DNA from 3 places in the Salipiger sp. PrR007 genome. Region 2 is predicted to be linked to each of the others. Evidence: riboswitches for the same ligand, from Rfam matches in the RefSeq annotation. Region 2 holds a riboswitch; each other region holds the start of a gene.
The links. A riboswitch is a leader RNA that binds a small molecule or an ion and turns the genes downstream of it on or off. The one in region 2 is predicted to bind cobalamin.
Positions count from the first base shown of each region.

Region 1: it holds a riboswitch for cobalamin, as region 2 does, so the genes downstream of both, G0Q01_RS00085 (TonB-dependent siderophore receptor) here and G0Q01_RS05655 (DUF1636 domain-containing protein) in region 2, are expected to answer to the same signal.
Region 3: it holds a riboswitch for cobalamin, as region 2 does, so the genes downstream of both, G0Q01_RS04100 (ABC transporter substrate-binding protein) here and G0Q01_RS05655 (DUF1636 domain-containing protein) in region 2, are expected to answer to the same signal.

Region 1 is NZ_JAAGOZ010000007.1:19,761-25,492, forward strand. Features, by position in the region: gene G0Q01_RS00065 (alkaline phosphatase) at 1-295, shown strand, start outside; gene G0Q01_RS00070 (hypothetical protein) at 368-787, shown strand; gene G0Q01_RS00075 (ABC transporter ATP-binding protein) at 795-1,481, shown strand; gene G0Q01_RS00080 (FtsX-like permease family protein) at 1,472-2,860, shown strand; cobalamin riboswitch at 2,920-3,125, shown strand; gene G0Q01_RS00085 (TonB-dependent siderophore receptor) at 3,237-5,072, shown strand; gene G0Q01_RS00090 (ABC transporter substrate-binding protein) at 5,072-5,732, shown strand, end outside.
Region 2 is NZ_JAAGOZ010000014.1:92,978-98,709, reverse strand. Features, by position in the region: gene cobN (cobaltochelatase subunit CobN) at 1-1,322, opposite strand, end outside; gene cobW (cobalamin biosynthesis protein CobW) at 1,335-2,393, opposite strand; gene G0Q01_RS05655 (DUF1636 domain-containing protein) at 2,396-2,809, opposite strand; cobalamin riboswitch at 2,899-3,113, opposite strand; gene cobO (cob(I)yrinic acid a,c-diamide adenosyltransferase) at 3,152-3,763, shown strand; gene cobD (threonine-phosphate decarboxylase CobD) at 3,768-4,784, opposite strand; gene cbiB (adenosylcobinamide-phosphate synthase CbiB) at 4,790-5,731, opposite strand; gene G0Q01_RS05635 (propanediol utilization protein) at 5,728-5,732, opposite strand, start outside.
Region 3 is NZ_JAAGOZ010000012.1:28,760-34,491, reverse strand. Features, by position in the region: gene G0Q01_RS04105 (iron ABC transporter permease) at 1-732, opposite strand, end outside; gene G0Q01_RS04100 (ABC transporter substrate-binding protein) at 762-1,802, opposite strand; cobalamin riboswitch at 1,873-2,057, opposite strand; gene G0Q01_RS04095 (ABC transporter ATP-binding protein) at 2,037-3,533, opposite strand; gene G0Q01_RS04090 (ABC transporter permease) at 3,530-4,348, opposite strand; gene G0Q01_RS04085 (ABC transporter permease) at 4,345-5,274, opposite strand; gene G0Q01_RS04080 (ABC transporter substrate-binding protein) at 5,271-5,732, opposite strand, start outside.

The DNA.
Region 1 (5,732 bases), on a different contig from region 2:
GCTGGCCGATGACGGCAAGCCCTACACCGTGGTGGGCTACCTCAACGGCGCCGGCTCGGTGCTGACCAAGGGCGAGGGCGAGAACGACTACTCCGGCTCGCGCCCCGAGCTGACCCAGGAAGAGGCCACCGACATCGACTACGTGCAGCAGGCGCTGATCCCCAAGTCCTCGGAAAGCCACTCGGGCGAGGATGTCGCGGTCTATGCCAAAGGCCCCTGGGCGCATCTCTTCGACGGCACCATCGAGCAGAACGTGATCTTCCACGTGATGCACCACGCCGTCACCGCCGAGTGATCTTCTTCTGACAGATTTGGCGGGGGCGGACTGTCCGCCCCCGTCGCCGTTCCCGCTCGAAAGCCTCTCGCCATGTTCACCCGCCGAACGTTCCTCGCCTCGACGCTCGCCACCCCCTGTCTCACAGCGCCCGCCGCGGCCGATCCTTTGAAGCTGCGCGAGCTCTACCAGACCAAGGGCCGCGGCCTTTCCGAACTCGCCCAGCAGAGCGCCGGCCAGAGGCTGGAAGTCGAGGGGTTCATGGCGCCCCCACTCAAGGCCGAGAGCCGCTTCTTCGTGCTCACCAAGATGCCCATGGCCGTCTGCCCCTTCTGCGAGACCGAGGCCGAATGGCCCAATGACATCATCGCGGTCTACGCAAAACGCGTGGTCGAGCTGAGGCCCTTCAACGTCAAGATCGTCACCAGCGGAGTGCTGGAGCTCGGCGCCTACACCGATCCCGACACCGGCTTCGTCAGCCTGATGCGGCTTGTCGATGCGACCTACGGCTGAGCCGCCCATGTCCCTGCCCCTTGTTGTCAAGGACCTGCGGCTGCACAGCCCGCGCGGCCGCCTGCTGCTCGACCTGCCTGCCCTCGACGCAGCGCCCGCTGCGCTGATCGGCATCCGAGGCGTCTCGGGCGCGGGCAAGACCACGCTGCTCTACGCCCTCGCCGGGCTGCTGGACCGCGCCGAAGGGTCTGTGCGCTGGGGCGAGACCGAGCTTCTGGCGCTCACCCCCGAGGGCCGCGCCCGCTTCCGCGCTGCCAATATCGGCATGATCTTCCAGGATTTCATGCTCTTCGAAGAGCTTGGCGCGCTCGACAACGCCGCGCTGACCGCGCTCTTTCGCCCCCGTGCCGAACGCGAGGCGCTGCGCACCCGCGCGCAGGCCCGGCTCGCGGCGCTGGGGCTGACCGAAATGGGCCGCGGCGTCACCAGCTTCTCCGGCGGCGAGCGCCAGCGCGTCGCCATCGCCCGCGCCATGGCGGCCGAAGCCCCGGTTCTGCTGGCCGACGAGCCCACTGCCAGCCTCGACCGCGGCACTGCGGACCGGCTGATCGACGACCTCGTGCAGCTCGTCCGGACCCAGGGCACAACGCTGATCGCAGTCAGCCACGACGCGGCGCTGCTGGCGCGCATGGACCGGGTGCTGACCATCTCTGGCGGGCAACTGCTGGCCGACGAGGGGGCCGCATGCGCCTGATATGGGACTCCCTCCCGGCGCTGGCTCAGGACGTCGCGCTGCTGGCGCTCCTGCTTCTGCCCGCGCTCATCACCGGGCTCCTCGTCCTGCGCGGCTATGCCCCCTGGCCGCTGCTGCGCGGCTTTCTCGGGCGCTTTCGCTGGAGCACGGGGCTCTTCGTGCTGCTCATCGGAATCTCGACCGGCATGGGCATCGGGCTGCTGGCGCAGGAGCGCGGGCTGCGCCGCGGCACCGCGCAGGCGGCGGACAAGTTCGACGTCATCGTCGCGGCGCCGGGCAGCGAGCTGACTGCCCTCTTCGCCTCGGTCTTCCTGCAGCCCTCGGACATGGGGCTGGTTTCGGGCACCGCCTACGCCGAGATCGCCGGTCACCCGCAGGTCTCCATCGCCGCGCCGCTGGCGTTCGGAGACAGCTACGGCAGCGCGCCGGTGGTCGGCACGACCGCGGACTTCCTGCGCCATCTTTCCGAGGACCGGATTGAGGGGCGGCTCTGGGAGGATCACGCCGAGGCGGTGATCGGCGCGCTGGTGCCGCTGGAGATCGGCGCAGGCTTCACCCCCGCGCATGGCACCGGCGACGCTGCCGATCCCGAGGCGCATGGCGGCAGCCACGAGGCGGTAGGGGCAGAGGACCATGATGGAGACACTCACCACGACGAGGCCCACGACCACGACCATGGCGCAGCCATCACCGTGGTCGGCCGCATGGCGCCCACCGGCACGCCCTGGGATCGGGCGATCCTGATCCCGGTCGAATACGTCTGGGAAATCCACGGGCTCGCCAACGGCCACGCGCCGGACAATGAGGCCCGGATCGGCCCGCCCTTCGATCCCGAGTATTTTCCCGGCACCCCCGCCGTGGTGGTGCGAGCGCAGGAGCTCTGGGCCAATTACGCGCTGCGTTCCGAGTTCACCCGGGACGGCGAAACCATGGCCTTCTTCCCCGGCGCGGTGCTTTCGCGGCTCTACCGAGTGATCGGCGACGTGCGCCAGGCGATGTCGGTGATGGCGCTGGTCACCCAGGGGCTGGTGGCGGCGAGCGTGCTCACCGGGCTCTTCATCCTCACCCGCCTCTTCCGCCGCCAGATCGCGCTGCTGCGCGCGCTCGGCGCGCCCCGGCGCTTCGTCTTCGCCACGGTCTGGGCCTTCTGCGCGGTGCTGCTGCTCGCGGGGGCGCTGCTCGGACTGGCGGTTGGCTGGGGCGCGGCGGGGCTGCTGTCGCGCGTGCTGAGCGCCCGCACCGACATCGCGATCTCGGCCCTGCCGGGCTGGACCGAGCTGCACCTGCTGGCCGGCTTCGTCTCGCTCGCCCTGCTGCTGTCCCTGCTGCCCGCCGCCGTGGTGCTGCGCCAGCCGGTCCTGGACGGGCTGCGGAGCTGAGCCCGCGCGCCTCAAGGTGTCCGACCGTTTCTGATCATTGCGCGACGCGCGGCGAGTCGCTATGCCGTCCCTGCTTCGGTTCCGGGCGGCTTGCTGCCCGGTGAATAGGGAATGCGGTGCGGGCGGCCTGCCCAACTCCGTGACTGCCCCCGCAACTGTAGGCGGAGAGCGACGCCGGACCTAAGTCACTGCCTTTCGGGGCGGGAAGACCCGGCCAAGCGATGACCCGCGAGTCAGGAGACCTGCCGAAGCCGATCACCCAGTCCCGGCGCGGGGAGCGCCGCGGGCGACGGACCTTCCGTAGAGGTGGCATCACGCTAACCGTCTGCGGCAGGGGACTCCCTTCCGGCGACAAGAAAAGAACGGAAAAGGGACCATGAAGCCAACGCAGCGCGCAGCGCTCTTCACAGCCACCGCCCTCACCACGCTCGGCCTCACGGGCACCGCCTTCGCGCAGGAGGCCACCGACCTCGGCACGCTGACCCTCAGCGCCAACCGCGGCGAAAGCACCGAGCTTGCGCGCAGCGGGGTGACGGTGGAGGTGGTCACCAAGGAAGACCTCGAGCAAAGCGGCGAGACGCTGCTCGCCGACCACCTCGCGCGGCTGCCCGGCGTCAGCGTATCGCGTAACGGCGGTATCGGCGGGCTCACCTACATGCGCATTCGCGGCCTCTCGAGCCGATATGTTGGCGTCTACATCGATGGTATCGACGTCACCGACACCTCGGCGCCTCAGATCCAATACGACTTCGGCACGCTGACCACCGGCGGCATCAGTCGCATCGAGGTGCTGAAGGGCTCGCAATCGGCGCTCTACGGCTCCGAGGCGATCGGCGGCGTGGTGAACATCACCACCAACCGCGCCACCGAGGAAGGGCTAAGCCAGAGCGTCGAAGCCGAATACGGCAGCTATGACACCCGCAAGCTGGGCTACAACCTCAGCTACCTTGGCACGCGCGGCAGTTTCGCCTCGTCGCTGAGTTACATCAAGACCGACGGCTATTCCGCCGCCGACGAAGACGACGGCAACGACGAGGCCGACGGTCACGAGGCCACCCGTCTTAGCTTCTCGGGCGACTACGCGCTGACCGACACGGTGACCCTGGGCGGCGCGGCCTTCTGGGAAAAAAGCAGCCACGATTACGACGAGTTCGGCCCGACGGACGGCGTCACGCACGACGAGAAGGTTGAGGGCGAGCAATACGGCGCGCGGGCTTTCGCGCGCGTGGAAACCGGCGGCGTCCGCCACGAATTCTCGGCGCAGGTCTTCGAGACCGACCGCACCGACACCTACGAGGGGTCGGATACTGACTATCTCGGCCAGCGCCGCGGTCTCGGCTACGAGGGCCAGACCGGACTCGGCGCCGCTACCCTCACCTTCGGCGCCGATTACATGCGCGAGGAGTTCGAGGTACTCAGCGCATGGGGTGACAGCGAAGGCGACTACGCGACCATCGGAATCTGGGCACAGGCCGACTGGCACCTGAGCGACAAGCTGGAACTGGTCACCGCCCTGCGCCACGACGACCACTCCGAATTCGGCGGCAAGACCACGGGCCGAATCTCGCTGGCCTACCTTCCGAACCCCGACCTCACGCTGCGTGCCAGCGTCGGCACGGGCTTCCGCGCGCCCTCTCCCTACGAGCTCTACTCAACCGGCTCGGGTAACCCGGTTCTCGAGCCCGAGACCTCGGTGAGCTACGAGCTCGGCGTCGAACAGCGCTTCGGCGCGGGCTACCTCGGCGCGACCCTCTTCCGCACCGAGATCACCGACCTCATTGACTACAACTACCCAAATTACGTGCAGATCGACGGCACCAGCTGGACGCAGGGCGTGGAACTGACCGGCGGGGTGAACCTGTCCGAGGCGCTGTCGCTTGCCGCCGCCTACACCTGGACCGACAGCAAGGACGCGCAGACCGGCGACCGTCTGTCCCGTGTGCCGCTGCACGACCTGTCGCTGTCGCTCGACGCCGATGTGACCGATGCCTTCCGTGCCGGCCTGACGGTGCAGCATGTCTCGGGCCTCGAGGATACCGACGAGCCGCTGGACGATTACACCGTCGCCAACATGAACCTGCGCTATGCCCTCACCGATCAGGCCGAGCTCTACCTGCGGGTCGAGAACCTCTTCGACGAGGACTACCAGGTGGTGAAGGGCTACGGCACCTCGGACCGCGCCGCCTATTTCGGCGTAAGGGCGAGCTTCTGATGCTGCGGCGCGCGCTGATCCCACTGTCCCTGCTCGCGGCTATGGGCCTGTCCCCGGCCACCGCGCAGGACGCTCCGGCGCGCGTCGTGTCGATGAACCTCTGCACCGACCAGTTGGCGATGCTGCTCGCGGCCCCGGGTCAGTTGCTCTCGGTCTCGAAGCTGGCCCGGGACCCGATGAGTTCGGCCATGGCCGATGCGGCGATGGCCTACCCGGTCAACCACGGGCAGGCCGAGGAAGTCTGGCTGATGCAACCGGACCTCGTGATCGTCGGCAGCTATACGGCGCAGGCGGCGGCGCAGATGCTCGAACGGCTCGGAACTCGGGTGCAGCGGATTGCCCCCGCCACCTCGCTCGCCGACGTGCCGGCGCGGCTGCGCACGCTGGGCGAGGCGATGGGCCGGCAGGCGCGCGCCGAGGCGCTGATCGCCGAATTCGAGACCCGCCTCGCCGCCCTCCGCGAAAAGGTGGACCGCCGCCCCTCTGCCGCGCTCTACTACGCCAATGGCTACACCACCGGCGACCAGACGCTTGCGGGAGAGATCCTGCTCGCCGCCGGGTTCGACAATATCGCCGGGGCGCGGGGCGGCGGTCAGCTGCCTCTCGAGGCGCTGGCCATGGCCCAGCCCGAGGCGCTGATCACCGCCCGCCCCTACCCCG
Region 2 (5,732 bases):
CGGTCCTGCAGCGCCGCCTCCAGATCAGCACCCGGCTCGGGCACCGCGTATCCCGCCGCGCGCAGGTCCTCGAGGATGGCCCGCGCCGAGGCCGGGGCGTCGAGGCCGACCGCGTGGCCGAGGTTCCAGTCCTTGCCGGGGTAGGTCGAGAGGATCAGCGCCACCCGGCGCTCGGCCACAGGCCGTGCCGCCAGGCGCAGCCAGCCCATGACCCGGGCAACGGCGGCGGCGATCCCCGGACCGTGAGGGCGGTGCAGGGTGCGGGCGAACTGCAGCTCCGGGTCTCGCTCCCCGTGCGCCTTGAACGAGACAACCCCGGCCAGAAGCCGCCCGTCGACCTCGGGCAGCACCACGTGCATGGCCAGATCGGCGGGCGAGAGCCCCCGGTCCGCCGCGCCCCAGGCCTCTTCGGTGGAGGTTGCGAGGGCCACCTGGAAGACCGGCACGCCCGCGGCGTCGAGCGGCGAGCCCGCCGCGCCGCGCCCGCTGAAGGCGGTGGCGCTGACGATGGCGTCGGGGCAGAGCCTGGCCACGGCCTCTTGCAGCGCCTCCGCCGCGCCGGGCGCTTTCAGCGAGGGGGCGAAGAGTCCGACCACCTCGCAGCCCTCGGCCCGGAAGGCCGCGAAGAGTGCGGCGATGGGGGCCATGTCCGCCGCCACCAGGTAGGCGCGGTAGAAGACGACGAGAATCCGTCGCCCCGTCTTCTCGTTCCAAATGCGCCGGGGAGCGCGAGGGGCGGCGCTCCTCGGCTCATCAAGTGACTCGGGCCCGGTCTCGGGTGTCCACAGGCCCACCTCGGGCAGGGCGCGCGCGCCGCGCACCGGGGGCGCGCCGAGGCCCGAGGCCAGCGCCAGTTGTGCCAGCGCCGCCTGCGCCGCGGCGGGGCCGCCGGTGTCGCAGAGCCCGGCAAGCTGGCGCAGGGTCGAGAGCGGCAGAGTCGAGACCTCGTCGAGCCGCGGGTCGGGGCGGCCGTCGGCGGGCAGCACGGCAAGGGCGATCCCCTGCCGCTGCGCCAGCGCCTGCAGCTGCAAGAGTCCGTAGTCCCAATAGGGCCGCCCGCCGATCAGCCGCACGAGGATGCCCTTGGCGCCCGCAAGCGTGCGCTCCACGTAGGTGTCGACCGACAGCGGATGGCGCAGCTGCGCGAGGTTGGCGAGGCGCAGCGAGGGCAGGCTTCCGCCGCTCTGGTGCCAGGCTTCCGCGAAGGCCCCGAGGTCGCTGTCGGAGAAGGACAGCACCACGAGATCCGCCGGATCCTGCATCAGGTCCGTCGGGGTCTCGAGGTCCTCGAGCCCGTGGCTTTCGCGGAAGACGACGTGCATCTGCGGCGCGGCCTAGAGGGCCGGATCGAGCACTGCGCGGCTCAGGGCGGCGCGGATCTCGTCTTCGCGGATGTCATCATGCTCGGCGATCACCACCAGCCGCCCGGCGCGGGCCTCGCCCGGCTGCCACATACGGTCGAACTGGTGCCGCACCCGCGCGCCCACGGCCTGCACAAGCAGGCGCATCGGCTTGCCCGAGACCGCCGCATAGCCCTTCACCCGCAGGATGTTGTGGCTGCGGGCGAGCCCCTCGATGGCGTGGACCAGCTGCGCGGGATCGGCGAGCTCGGGAAGGTCGACGGTGATCGACTCGAACTCCTCGTGGTCGTGGTCGTGCGGGGTGTCATGGTGGCTGGGCCGGGCGTCGAGATCGTCCTCGGCGGCGGCACCGAGCCCGAGGATGATCCGCGGGTCGACCACGCCTTCTGCCACTTCGACCACCGGCATCGGGCGCGGCGCCTCGGCGGCGATGACCTCGCGGGCACGGGCCACGGCCTCGGCGCCGGCAAGATCGGGCTTGGTCAGCAGCACGATGTCGGCGCAGGCGATCTGGTCCTCGAAGACCTCCGACAGCGGCGTCTCGTGATCGAGGCTCTCGTCGGCGGCGCGCTGTGCGTCCACCGCCGCCACGTTGGGGGCGAAGCGGCCCGCTGCGACCGCCTCGGCGTCGGCGAGCGCGATGACGCCGTCGACGGTGATGCGGGCGCGGATCTGCGGCCAGTCGAAGGCCTGCAGCAGCGGCTTCGGCAGCGCGAGGCCCGAGGTCTCGATGAGGATGTGGTCGGGGCGCGGCTCGAGCGCCAGCAGCGCCTCGATGGTGGGGATGAAATCGTCGGCCACGGTGCAGCAGATGCAGCCGTTGGCCAGCTCGACCACGTTCTCGGCGGGGCAGTCCGGGATCGCGCAGCCGCGCAGGATCTCGCCATCGACGCCGACGTCGCCGAATTCGTTAACCACCACCGCGAGCCGCCGCCCGCCCGGGTTGCGCATCAGGTGGCTGACGAGGGTGGTCTTGCCCGAGCCGAGAAAGCCGGTGATCACGGTGACGGGGAGTTTCGTAAGATCGGCCATGTTCAGCGGTCCTGTTGCTTGGGCGCGGGGGTAAGCGGGGGGATGCGGGCGACGCAGTTGCGCTTGAAATGCTCGGGGCGCTGGCGCCAGGGGATCACCCCGTCGGGCGCCGCGTGGTATTGCGCGGCGCCGGCGAGCAGCATCTCGGGATGCGCGGACTCGTCGACGTTGGCGAAGACGTAGGTCCACTTCTCCGCCCCGCCGCGCAGCGCGACGGTGCAGCCGAAATCGCAGTTCTGCAGGCAGTCGGTGGCGGTGATCCGCACCCCTTCGGGCCGATCGAGCGCGGTGATCTGGTCAAAGAGCGCCTGACCGGGGCGCCGCGCGTCCTCTGGGGTCACCCCCGCCCGGCGGCAGGTCACGCAGACCAGCAGTTCGGTGTCACTCTCCTGACGCGTGTGCGCGCAGTCCATCATTCGTGTCGCCTCATCCATTGGGCGCACAGGGGTAACGGCGGAATGGATCCCGGGCATGGGAACACCCCGACACCGGCACACCCCGTCCGGTCTCAAAAGTCATGGCTGGCAGGTCTCCCGGCTCACGGAATTCAGGGCGTTTGGCCCAGCAGGCGCTCTGCCTTCCCAGCCCGATGGCCAGTGGCTTTCCGAGCGCCCTTTTCCGTTCACGGTCGCGGGGGCGGCTGTGCCTGACCGCGATCACTCGCGGCTGCACATTCCCTTTTCACCCGTTTACACGGGCACCAGCGTGGGGTCAGATCGCCCGGAAATCCGACCCCTGTCAAGACCGGAGAGAGCAGCATGAACGATGAGACCAACACCCGCCACGCGGAAAAGATGAAGAAAATCAAGGCTGCGCGGGACCGGATGATGGCCGGGAAAACCGCTGAAAAGGGCCTCATTCTCGTTCATACCGGCCCCGGCAAGGGCAAGTCGTCGTCGGGCTTCGGGATGATCCTGCGCTGCATCGCCCATGGCATGCCCTGCGCCGTGGTGCAGTTCATCAAGGGCAACTGGGTCACCGGCGAGGCGAAGATGATCCGCGAGAAATTTGCCGATGAGTGCCGCTTCTTCGTCTCGGGAGAGGGCTTCACCTGGGAGACGCAGGACCGCGCGCGCGACATCGCGGCGGCGCAGCGCGGCTGGCAGATCGCGCAGGAACAGATCCTCGATCCCGAGGTGCGCTTCGTGCTGCTCGACGAGATCAACATCGCGCTGCGCTACGGGTATCTCGATATCGACGAGGTGGTCGGCTTCCTGCTCGAACGGAAACCGGAGATGACCCACGTCTGCCTGACCGGGCGCAACGCCAAGCCCGAGCTGATCGAGGCGGCGGACCTGGTGACCGAGATGACGCTGGTCAAGCACCCGTTCCGCGACGGGATCAAGGCGCAGCAGGGCGTCGAATTCTGAGCGCTCAAAGCGTGGCGAAGGCCGCCTCGAGCTGTGCCCAGCGGTCCGAGGGCGGCAGGCCGAGGCGGATCCAGCGCTCGGAATAGGGGAAGATGCGGGTCCAGACATGGCTCTGGGCAAGGCGGTCCTGCGCCGCCAGCGCGTCCGGGGCGGCGTAGGTGCGGAAAAGCGGCGTGCTGCCGACCAAGGCCCAGCCGGTCCCCTGCGCCAGGGCGTCGAGCCGCGCGGCGTCGCTGGTGAGGCGCGCGGTGGTCTCCGCCTGCCACTGGCGGTCGGCAAGCGCCGCCGAGGCGATCTCGATCGCCGGGCCCGAGACCGGCCAGGGCCCGGCAAGCTCGGCCAGCCGGTCGCCGAGCGCGCCTTGCGCCAGCGCGAACCCCAGCCGCAGACCGGCCAGCCCGTAGAACTTGCCGAAGGAGCGCAGCACGATGACGTTCGGCAGGCCTCCGTCGAGGCGCGGCGCGATGGAGCGCCCGGGCTCGGGATCGGCAAAACTCTCGTCCACCACCAGCAGCCCGACCCGCGCTGCCAGCGCACAAAGCGTCTCGGGATCGCTGTGCCGCCCGTCGGGGTTGTTAGGGTTTACCACCACGGCGATATCGGCGCCGTGAAGGGCCGCGAGGCGGGTTGTCTCGGTCACCTGCCAACCGCCCGCGCGCAGCGCCGCCGCATGCTCGTTGTAGGTCGGCCCCAGCACCGCCGCCCGTCCGGGCGCGCGCAGTGATGGCACCAGCTGGATCGCCCCTTGCGCGCCATTGACCGGCACGATGCGCGCCGGGCAGGCATAGGCGGTGCGCGCCGCGGCGATCAGACGCGCCATCTCGGTGCGGCGCGGCAGCACGGCCCAGGCCTCGGCCGGGATCTCCGGAACCGGGTAGGGGTCGGGGTTGATGCCGGTCGAGAGATCCAGCCAGCTCGCGCGGTCTCCGCCGAAGCGCGCCATGGCGGCATCGAGGTTGCCGCCGTGATCCCTGGAGGGGCCGGCGGGCGGGGCGAAGGGCGGGTCGGGCAGGGTGTCCATGGCGCTCACTCGAACAGGACCAGCGCGGCGAGCGCAAGGGCACAGAGCGCCATGGCCCGGCGATAGAGGCGCAGCGCGCGGCTGAGACCCTGCGGCGTCGGATCGGGGGCGCCGGCGTTGAGCCAGGGCTCCTCGGCGATCCGTTCGCCATAGACGCGCGGCCCCGAGAGACGGACATCCAGCGCCGCTGCCATGGCGCTCTCGGGCCATCCCGCGTTGGGCGAGCGGTGCTTGCGCGCATCGCGCCCCATCACCCGCAGCGCCGCGGGCAGGCGGCGGCCGCTGGCGAGGGCGAAGAGCACCCCGGTGAGCCGCGCCGGGAGCCAGTTGGCCACGTCGTCGAGCCGGGCCGCGACCTTGCCGAAGGCCTCGTAGCGGTCGTTGCGATGGCCGATCATCGAATCGAGCGTGTTCACGGCCTTGTAGGCGGCGATCCCCGGCAGACCCACCACCGCCCCCCAGAAGAGCGGCGCGACGATGCCGTCCGAGCTGTTCTCGGCGAGGCTCTCTGTCGCGGCGCGGGCGATCCCCGCGGGGTCCAGCTGTGCCGGGTCGCGCCCCACGATCATCGAGACGGCGTGGCGGGCGGCCCCGAGATCGCCCCGCGCCAGCGGCGTGGCGACGGCGGCAACATGCGCGTGCATCGCGCGCAGGGCGATCAACGGCCAGGCGAGCACCGCGCCGAGGAGGCTGCCCGCAACGCTGTCCGGCAGCAGCGCCTGCACGGCAACAGCGGGCAGCGCGGCAAGGGCGACGGTCGACAGCGTGGTCAGCGCCCCGAGCCAGAGCCTGCGCCTCCGGCTACCCCGGTTGAGCCGCCGCTCCAGCGCCGAGATCGCCTTGCCCAGCCATGTCACCGGATGGCCGATCCGCACGTAGAGCCGCTCCGGCCAGCCCAGCAACAGATCGAGCACCATCCCCCCCAGCATCATCAGCGCAAAGCTCATG
Region 3 (5,732 bases), on a different contig from region 2:
CAGAAGCTCGACGCGCACACGCGCGACATCGACCCCGAGCGAGGCGGCCGCATCCTCGCCGAAGGCGAAGGCATCGAGCGCCCGCGCCCGGTAGAGGCAGACAGACAGCCCCACGAGCAACACGGGCAGGGCCAGGCCGGCATCCGGCCAGCGCACACCGCCAAGGCTGCCAAGCAGCCAGAACATGATGCCACGGGTCTGCTCGGCGCTGGCCGAGGAGGTGACGATGAAGGATGTGGCGGCATTGAACAGCTGCGAGCCGGCGATGCCGGCAAGGATGACCCTCTCGGCACCGCGGCCCGCGCCGAAAGACAGCACCGCCACAAAGCCAAAGGCGAGGAGCGCCCCCGCCATGGCCCCGGCCGAAACCGTGACGGCCCCGGCACCGAGCGCGAGTACGATGACCAGCACCGCGCCGGTCGAGGCGCCGGCCGAAATCCCAAGCAGGTAGGGCTCGGCGAGCGGGTTGCGCAGCAGCGCCTGCAGCACCACGCCGCAGATCGCCAGAGAGGCTCCGGCGCACATGGCGACCACCGCCCGGCTCAGCCGGTAGTGCCAGACGATCCCCTCGCGGATCGGATCGACCGGAAGGTCGAGCCCGAAGAGTCGGTTGGCCAGCGTGGACAGGGCCTCGCGCGGGGTCACGCTGATCTCGCCGAAGAGAACCGCGCAGCAGGTCGCGAGGGTGAGGGCGACGCCACCGGCAAGCACGAAGGACCCCAGCCCCGTCAGAGGGCCGGAGCGGGTCCGGCGCGAAACGCTCACCGCGTAAGACCGATGTCTTTCAGGCCCGTCGAAAGGACCTCGACCCCGTCGACGGCCCGAAGCGTTGGGTTCATCGAATGCGCGGGCATCTCGATCAGATGTCCCGCACGCACCGCGCGCAGCTGGCTGGCAACCGGATCGCTTTCCAGGAACGCGCGTTTCGCGCCCACGTCGTCGCCGGGGAGGTTGCGCCGCTCCATGGTGCCCAGCACGATTACATCCGGATCGAGCTCTGAAATCGTCTCCCAGCCAACCAGCGGCCATTCCTCGTCCGAGGTGATCACGTTGCGCACCCCCACAACTTCGGAAATCCATGCCGGGGCTCCGAACCGCCCGGCCACATAGGCTTCGCCGGCGATCTCGGGCGACGAGAACCAGTAGAGCACCGAGACGTCCCTTGCCTGCAGCGCTGCCGCACCCGCCGTTGCCGCCTCGATCCGGGCGGCATTGGCAGCAACCAGGTCAGCCCCCCGCGCCGGCACGCCGAAGATCTGGGCCAGTTCGGTGATCTCCCGGTTCAGCAGATCGTCGCTCCAGGCCTGCGCGCGGGCGCCGTCGCCGCTGCCCGCAACGAAGTCGCTCTTGGCGCATTCCGCAGGCGAGACATAGGTGCTGATGCCGAAATCGTCGAACTGGGCGAAGGTGCCAACCCGGGCCTGATCCGGGGCGATGTCGTTGATCCACTGCGCCGCGACGAAATCGGGGCGGGCTTTCAGCACGGCCTCGAAACCGGGCGAGTTGTCGGCGATGCGCGGCACGGCTTGCCCCGCGTCGACCAGCGGCGCTGGTAGCGGCGCGAGCCAGATGGCGGTCCCGACGATATGCTCGGCGAGGCCGAGCGAGAGCAGGATCTCCGTCGTGCCTTGGCCGATCGAGACCACGCGCTCGGGCGGCTTGGCATAGGTCGTCACACGGTCGCAGTTGGGGATCTGCAACGGGTAGTCGGTCGATTCAGCAAATGTGGTTTCAGGAATGGGCAGCAAGGCGCAGCACAGCAGCGCAAGGCCGCGGAGGCGGCCCGAGGTTGCAAGAAACATCAATATCCTTTCCCGGACACCCCGTCCGGTCGGTTGCGCAGGTGACGCCCCCGCGGGATCGCGGGGCCGGAACGGCAGGTCTCCTGACTTGCGGCCATGGTCCCGAAACCGCCTTCCCGCGCCGTTTGGCGCAGTGGCTTCGCCCGGAGGGGCGGGTGGCTCGGAACGGACGCTTACAGTTGCGGGGGCAGTCCCGGAGTCCGCGGCCCAAGGCCGCGTCACCGGGTTCCCTTTTCATCCCGGATGGGAACCGTTCGCGGCGAACCTCGGGGCGGCGCCGTGCTTTGTCAAGTTGCCATGCTCGCATCGGCCCGGCGTATCGGGGTCGCCCTGCATCCCGGCCGGGCAGTGAAGCGAAAGCCCTCGGTCGGCGGTCTTTGCCACCAGCGCCGGATCGTGGCTGACCAGCATGATGGCGCAGCCGTCGCGCTCGGCGGTGTCCACAAGCAGGCTGATGACCTCTGCCTGGGTGATCGGATCAAGCCGCGAGGTCGGCTCATCGGCAAAGATGAAGGCCGGGCGCACCAGCAGCAGGCGCAGGATCGCCAGTCGCTGCAACTCCCCGCCCGAGACCTCGCCCGGCTTGCGACCCAGCAGCACTGGGGCAAGGCCGAGGCGCTCCATGTGGTGCTCGATCTGCCGCGGGTCCTGCCCATGCAGCCGCGCCACATCGCTCAGCGTGCGCTGAAGGCTCTGGTGCCGCGGAAAGGCCGCGACGGGATCCTGATACAGCTTCTGGTAGGCGCGCGCCCGAGATGCAGTGCGGGTGACGCGCCCGGCGGAGGGGCGGTGCAGCCCGAGCAGCACATCCCCCAGCGTCGATTTCCCACAGCCCGAGGGCCCAGTGATCCCGAAGATCTGCCCCGCGGCGATATCCAGCGACACATCACGGAAAAGCTCCCGGTCGCCGCGGGTCGCGGCGAGCCCCTCGGCCCGAACCACGCTGCTGCCCGCGGGCGCGGGCGCGCGCTTTTGCCATGTCTCGGGGTCCGCCGCGATCAGCCGGGCGGTGTAGTCGGATCTTGGCGCGGCAAGGACATCGGCGGTGGGGCCGGTCTCGACCACGCGGCCCTTGCGCAGCACGATGATCTGCCCACCGACCCGCCGCGCCAGCGCAAGATCGTGGGTGATGACGATCAGCCCGCCGCCGCTGCCGACCTCTGCCATCAGCAACTCGGCCACATCGTCGCGGCGCGCGGCATCAAGCCCCTTGGTCGGCTCATCGGCGATGACGATCCGCGCACCCCCGGCCCGCGCCGCGGCGATGGCCACACGCTGCGCCATGCCGCCGGAGAGTTCATGCGGCAGTTTTGCTCCGGCGCCCTGAAGCCCCAGCGCTGCCAGATCGTCACCGGCGCGGGTGCGGGCTTCGGCGGCGCTCAGGCCGCGCACCAGTTGATGCGCCTCGGCGACCTGCCGCGCGGCGGGCATCAGCGGGTCCAGCGACAGCCACGGCTCCTGCGGCAGCACCGCGATCTGCCGCCCCCAGAGGCCGCGGAACTCGCGCGGCCGCGCGGCGCTGATCCGTCGCCCACCGATCTCGACCTCGCCCCGCGCCGAGAGGCTCTCGGGCAGCGTGCCCATGATTGCCTGCGCAAACAGGCTCTTGCCCGAGCCGGTCTCGCCGAGGATCACCAGCGGCACCCCCGGCTCCAGCGTGATCGACAGCGGCTCGACAAGCTGCGTGCCGCCGTCGTGGATGCAGATGTCCTTTGCGCTCAGAAGGGTCATGTCTCGCGGCTCCCGGCCAGAAGGGTGAGGCCCAGCAGCAGGCCGAAGGTGGCAATCACCGGCGCAAGCAGCGCATGCGGCGCCTCCTGCCAGTAGGGCATGAGCTCGACCATCATCAGGCCAAGCTCGGGCGTGGGCGCGCGCATGCCGACGCTGACAAAGCCGAGCGCGGCGATGCCCATGATGGCCGTCGCCATGCCGAAGGCCCCCGCCGTCAGCATCATCGGGGCGATCTCCGGCCAGAGGTGCCGGCGGAAGACGTAGACCGGACCAAAGCCCAGAAGCCGCGTCGCCTGCACCGCCGGGGAAGCCAGCGTGTCGCGCACCGCGGCGCGGGTGAGGCGGAAGAACTCGACCCAGAGCACCAGCGACAGGCCTAGCCAGAAGCCGGTAGCGGTCGAGGGCATGATCGCCAGCACGATGAGCACCAGCAACAGGCCGGGCAGCGCCAGCAGCGCATCGGCGAGCGTGGTCAGCACGCGGTCGGTCCAGCCGCTCCGCGCCGCGGCGAGCGTGCCCAGCGTCAGGCCCAAGGCTCCGGCGGTGGCAACCGCCGCCAGAGCGATCAGCGGCGAGAGCCGCAACGCATCGGCCAGACGGTGATAGATCGATCGGCCCAGATGGTCATAGCCCAATGGCGCGCCCGCCTCGGGGCCGGCCAATGCCTTGAGCAGGGATTGAGCGAAGGGATCGCCCGGCACCAGCACCGGGCCGAGGATGGCGAAGGCCAGCGCCAGCGCCACCAGCGCGGCGCCAAGGCTGCGCGCCCAAGGAAAGCCCGCGCGAGCTGCGGGAGGATGCGCGATGCTCGTCATGCCAGCCCCCTCGGGTCGAGTTTGCGGGTCATCGCATCGACACCGGCGTTCACCAGCACGAAGCCCAGCCCCAGCACCAGCGCGGTGGCCTGCACCATCGGCACGTCGCGGGCAAAGATCGCATGCACCAGCGCGTGGCCGATGCCGGGCCAGCCGAAGACCGACTCGACAATGACCACGCCCTCGACCAGCGTGACGAATTGCAGCCCAAGGTAGGTCACCAGCGGCACCGCGACGTTGCGCAGCCCGTGGCGCAGCAGCACCTGGCGGCGCGACAGCCCCTTCCACTCGGCAAAGCGCCAGAACGGCATGGCCGCGATGCGCGCCATGGCATCGCGGGCGATCCGCGCGTTCACCGCGGCAAGGCCAAGCGCGAGGGTGACGGTCGGCAGGATGAAATGCCGCGCCGCGCCGTGTCCGGCGGCGGGCAGAAGGCCGAGCCCGACCGACAGCAGCAGGATCAGCACCAGCGCCAGCAGGAACTGCGGCACCGCCCGCAGCCCCGTCGAGAGCACCAGCAGCCCCCGGTCGAGCAGGCCGCCGGGCCGCAGCCCGGCGAGGATGCCGAGCGGCGGGCCGATCAGCAGCGACAGCGCCAGCGCCGCAACGGCAAGCTGCAGCGAGGCGCCAAGCTGGTGGACCACCTCGTCCATCACCGGCGCGCCCGAGACCAGCGAGTTGCCGAAGTCCAGCCGGGCCAGATCGCCAAGCCAGCGCAGCAGCGCCGGAAGCGCCGGCCCGTCGAGCGCCAGCTCCTCGCGCACCGCATCGGCGGCGGCGGCGTCGACATTGTCATATCCGTAGCGGTGCGACGCGATGCGCCAGGCCATGTCGCCGGGCAACGCGCGCATCATGGCGAATGTGGCGGTGCCGATCAGCCCCGCCACCAGCCCCGCCTGGATGATCCGCGAGATCAGTGACTTCATTCAGTCCGCTCCAGATCCTGCAGGCCAAAGCTGCGCTCGTAGGGATCGATGGTGACGCCGCTAAGATCGGTCGCTGCCGCGAGCGTCTGCTGGTACCACGCGATCGGGATCACCGGCAGCTCGGCTTGCAGGATCTCGGCGGCATGGGTGCGGTCCGCGTCATCGCCGTCGCCGCGCGCAATGCCCGAGACCAGCTCCACGAACTCCGGGTTGTCCCAATTCATCGCGCCCCAATCGCCGGTCGGCACGAAGTCGGACATGACCGTGCCGATGGGATCGGGGATCAGCGAGAAGTTCCGCGCGATCAGCCCCAGGTCGAGCGAGCCATCCTGATGCCCCGCGGGGATCTCCGAGGAGTTGGTGGAATTGATCGTCAGCGCGACGCCGATCTGCCGGAACTGCTGTTCGAGCACCGCCGACACCAGCGGCAGTTCGGGACGGTCGGGATAGGTGGTCAG